Regions from separate parts of the Sphingopyxis sp. P8 genome, predicted to be linked through region 1. Evidence: predicted binding sites of a transcription regulator. Region 1 holds the regulator's gene; the other holds the start of a gene.

Region 1 (2,398 bases):
CCCTGACACTCACCGGCGAAGGCCCCGGGGCGCGCGGGCGCCATATCCGCGCAGCCGGGGGAGACTTCAGCACGGGCGACCTCCTCCTAGAAGCAGGGTCGCTGCTCACCCCCGGCGCGATTGCGGCGGCGATTATGGGCGGCGCGGCGCGGGTTGCGGTCGGCTCGCTGCCACGCGTCGCCATCCTCACCACCGGCGACGAGCTTGTCGCACCGGGCGCACCGCCAGCACCGGGGCAGATCCCCGACAGCAATGGCGCGATGCTCGCCGCGATGCTCGCGCACCAGCCCGCCCGGCTCGGAGATATTTGCCATATCGGCGACGATCGCGCCTCAATGTCACAGCTAATCAAGGATTTGGCGCGACGTCACGACGTCATCGTGACCGTCGGGGGCGCCTCGGTCGGCGACCATGACCATGTGCGCGGCGCGCTTGCCGACGCGGACGGACGACTCGACTTCTGGAAGATCGCGATGCGCCCCGGCAAGCCGCTGATCGCCGGGACGGTCGGCGACGCAGTACTCCTCGGCCTGCCCGGCAACCCATCGTCGGCCTTCGTGACCGCGACGCTATTCCTGCTGCCGCTCCTCCGCCACCTCGCGGGCGCGCGCGATCCGCTGCCGCGCATTGAATATGCGCCGCTCGGCGCGCCGCTCGGCCCCGGTGGCGCGCGGCGCGACTATCTGCGCGCGCGGCGCGTCGGCGGTGCGATTGTGCCGCTCGACAGTCAGGACAGCGGACAGACGATGCCGCTCGCCAACGCCGATGCCCTGCTCGTTCGCGAGATCGATGCAGCTGCGGCCGAGGTGGGCGCCCCCGCCGCCTATATCGCGATCGCTTGACAAGTTCCGCTCTGTTCCACTATCGTTCCCCTTATGTCCGGTAATGGCCATTTGGAGAACGACCGATGTTGACCGCGAAGCAGCATGAACTGCTCCACTTCATCCAGGAGCGCCTCGACGCGAGCGGCATTTCGCCGTCGTTCGAGGAGATGAAGGAAGCGCTGGGCCTCAAGTCGAAATCGGGAATCCACCGGCTGATAAGCGCGTTGGAAGAAAGGGGTTTTCTTCGTCGCCTCCCCAACCGCGCCCGCGCGCTGGAGGTGCTGAAACTGCCCGAAGGCGCGAAGGCCGCGCCGGCACGCGACAATATCGTTCCGCTGCGCAAACCTGCACCTGCGCTCAAGCCGATTGCCGCGAACGACATCATTGAAGTGCCGCTGCACGGCAAGATCGCCGCCGGCGTCCCGATCGAGGCGTTCGAGGATCACAACAATCTCGCCGTTCCCGCCGCGCTGCTCGGCGCGGGAGAACATTATGCGCTCGAGGTGTCGGGCGATTCGATGGTCGAGGCGGGGATTTTCGACGGCGACTATGCGCTGATCCAGAAGGCCAGCACCGCGCGCGAGGGCGACATCGTCGTCGCGCTGGTCGACGGGCAGGACGCGACGCTCAAATATTTCCGCCGCGAAGGCACGATGATCCGGCTCGACCCCGCGAACAGCGCCTATGAGCCGCAGCGCTATCCCGCCGAGCGCGTCATCGTGCAGGGCCGTCTGTCGGGACTGCTTCGTCGTTACCACTGAGCTGATGCGGGATGCGCCAAGGGTGGCGGTCGCCGGGGCGTAGCGCCGTCGCGACGCGCGGCTCGGCGCCGAGGTAGATTGCGAGGCCGCCGCTCGTCTCCAGACTGTCGCGGTCGATCGTCAGCCAGCGCGCGACGCACTCGCGCGGTAACCAGCGCTCGCTGATCACGACATCGGCGGCCGCGCACGCCGCCGCCATCTCTGCTCCCTCGATTCGGTCGCGCCCGCGCGAGGCGAGGATCGTACGCCGCCCCGCGCCCTCGCCGCCCTGCTCCCAATGGCAGAAGTCGCGGTTGCACGTCGCTGCGTCGTTGTCGGCGATTGCGGCAAAGGGCAGGTCATAGCCCGCCGCCTCCGACAGGCTGTCGCGGACATACTCGCCCGCACGGTCGCGCAGCAGCGCATAATCGCCGTTCGGCATCGCCGCCGCTATGTGCCGCCCGTCGCCGGTGACGAGGAGATCGGGCCGCGGCTGCATCAGCAAGACAGCCATCCCGGTCAATGCCAAGGGGACGCCCGCCCAGCGCCAACCCGTGCGCCACAGGAGCGCCCATAACCCGCCGAAGATGGTAACGCCGAACCCCCACGACGGAAACACCGGCAAGGTAGCGACTGCGCCCGGTGCGTCGGCGACGGCGTGAGCCAGCGCGATCAGCCCCCGCAGCGCATGGTCGGCGACCCACCAGAAGGGCGCTCCCGCCCCGACACTGTCGAACAGCAAGGCGAGCGCCTCGGCGGGCATGATGACAAAGGTCGTCAGCGGGATTGCGATAACATTGGCGAGCGCGCCATACAGACCCGCCTTGTGGAAAT
Region 2 (2,398 bases), 430 kb from region 1:
TCCGTCGCCGGGCCATCCGCTCCGATAAGCCATCGTCAGAACAACTCCATCTGCCCGTCGCGCTCGGGTGGGCGGAAGAGGTCGCTGCGGATCGGCGGGAAGCTTTTGTCGAGGCCATGTTCGCGCGCGGCGCGCTTGACGCGGGTGCGGATGAGCTGCGCCCAGACGCCGCGCCCCTTCATCCGCGAAAAGAAGTCGGGGTCGTTGTCGCGGCCGCCGCGAATGTCCTGCACCATGTGCATCACCTTGTCGGCGCGGTCGGGATAATGCGCGTCGAGCCAGGCGCGGAACAGCGGCGCGACCTCGTGCGGCAGACGCAGCAGGATATAGGAAGCGCGGATCGCACCAGCGTCCGCCGCAGCCGCCATGATCGCCTCTATCTCGTGATCGGTGATCGCGGGAATGATCGGCGAGATGTTGACCTGCGTCGGGATGCCCGCATCGACAAGCGCGCGGATCGCGGCGAGACGGCGCCGCGGGTGCGGTGCGCGCGGTTCGAGGGTGCGTGCGATTTTGGGATCGAGCGTCGTCACCGAAATCGCGACGCCGACCAGATTGTCGCGCGCCATGTCGGCGAGCAGGTCGAGGTCGCGGAGCAGGCGGTCGGACTTGGTCGTGATGAGCAGCGGGTGGCGCGTTTCGGCGAGCACCTCGATCACCGACCGCGTGACGCCCCATTCGCGCTCGATCGGTTGGTACCCGTCGGTGTTGGTGCCGATGGCGAGGGGGGCTGGATCGTAATTCTTCTTCGCGAGTTCGGCGCGCAGCAGCTTTGCAGCGTCGGGTTTGGCAAAGAGACGGCTTTCGAAATCGAGCCCCGGCGACAGGTCGTGAAAGGCATGCGTCGGACGCGCGTAGCAATAGACGCAGCCATGTTCGCAGCCACGATAGGGGTTGATCGAGCGGTCGAAGCCGATGTCGGGCGACGTGTTGCGCGCGATGATCGTCTTGGGATGTTCGGCGGTGACGGTCGTACGCAGCGGCGGCGGCGCGCCGTCGATGTCGAGCGCGAGGTCGAGCCAGTCGCCATCGGCCTCGCGCGCGAGCGAGCCGGTGCGCGTCGGGCGCAAATTGGTGGGGGCGCCGCGACCGGAAATGGGGGGCAGGGGTTTGGCTTGTTCCACCCGCATAATGTAGCGAGCCAGTGAGAACAAATAAAGAACAAATCGAGGTTCGGATGCAACCCGGTGCCTTCGTCATGCCGGACTTGATCCGGCATCCATTCCTTTCGCGTTGCTGGACCCCGGATCAAGTCCGGGGAGACGAACAGGAAGGGGGCGCGACTATTCGGTCAGGCGCGGCATCAGTTCGACGAAATTGCACGGGCGGTAGCGGCTGTCGAGCTGGGTCGCCAATATGCCCTCCCACGCGTCCTTGACGGCGCCTGTCGATCCGGGGAGCGCGAAGATATAAGTGCCGCGCGCGACGATCGCGCAGGCGCGCGACTGGATCGTCGAGGTACCGATCTTCTGATAGCTGAGCCAGCGGAACAACTCGCCAAAGCCCGGTATGTCCTTGCCGTCGAGGCGGTGCAGAGCCTCGGGCGTGACGTCGCGGCCGGTCAGGCCGGTGCCGCCGGTGGTGATGACGACGTCGACCTCTGGATCGTCGATCCAGTTGTGGAGGCGCGAGACGATCAGGTCGGCCTCGTCCTTGATGATGGCGCGCGCGGCAAGAATGTGCCCCGCCTCGGCCAGCAATTGTTCGAGCGTGTCGCCCGAGCGGTCGTCGGCTGCGCCGCGGCTGTCCGAGATGGTGAGAAGCGCGATGCGGACCGGCTTGAACGGCCGGCTGTCGTCAATCGGCATTGCTGCCGCCCGCCCAGCTCAGCCGCGTGCGATCCTTGCCATCGGGAAAGCGCGGCCATTTGCCCTGCGCGAGCGCGGCACGGCTGTCCGAGGGCTTGCCCTGCTGCGCCTCGTACATCCAGTAATTGCGCAGCACGATGCCGACATAGCCGCGCGTTTCCCAATAGGGGATCGATTCGATGTAGAGCAGCGGGTCGCCATTGTCGCGAATCTCGCTCTGCCAGCGCGCGACGGGCGCGGGGCCGGCGTTGTACGCGGCGATGACCTTTGGCAGCAGACCTCCGGTAGCCGGTTCGCGGCTGAGATATTGCAGATAGCGCTGGCCAAGTTCCATATTGACCGCGGGCGTCTTGAGATCGCCGAGCGCGGCGACCGCGCCTTCCCAGCGCACGATGTCGCGCGCGGTGCCGGGACGCACCTGCATCAGCCCGGTCGCTCCGGCCGAGCTGACCGCCGCGCGGCGGAAGCTCGATTCCTGAAGCGTATGGGCGAATACGAGCGCGGGGTCGACCCGCCAGCCGCCGGCCGGTTCCCAATTGGGCTGCGGATAGCGGGCAGCGGCGGCGAGCTTGCGTCCCTGCGGCGTGTTG

Evidence for each region. The regulator LexA, encoded in region 1, represses DNA repair genes until DNA is damaged. The targets are predictions, from matches to a motif close to GTTCCNCNCTTGTTCT.
Region 2: a site for LexA is predicted at 1,148-1,163, ahead of H7692_RS02655 (PA0069 family radical SAM protein). Genes of this name have one in related genera too.

The regions. Positions count from the first base shown of each region.
Region 1 is NZ_JACNMK010000001.1:109,258-111,655, reverse strand. It holds gene H7692_RS00490 (molybdopterin molybdotransferase MoeA) at 1-842, shown strand, start outside; gene lexA (transcriptional repressor LexA) at 908-1,585, shown strand; gene H7692_RS00480 (ComEC/Rec2 family competence protein) at 1,539-2,398, opposite strand, start outside.
Region 2 is NZ_JACNMK010000001.1:534,717-537,114, reverse strand. It holds gene H7692_RS02655 (PA0069 family radical SAM protein) at 36-1,130, opposite strand; gene moaB (molybdenum cofactor biosynthesis protein B) at 1,284-1,808, opposite strand; gene H7692_RS02645 (transglycosylase SLT domain-containing protein) at 1,798-2,398, opposite strand, start outside.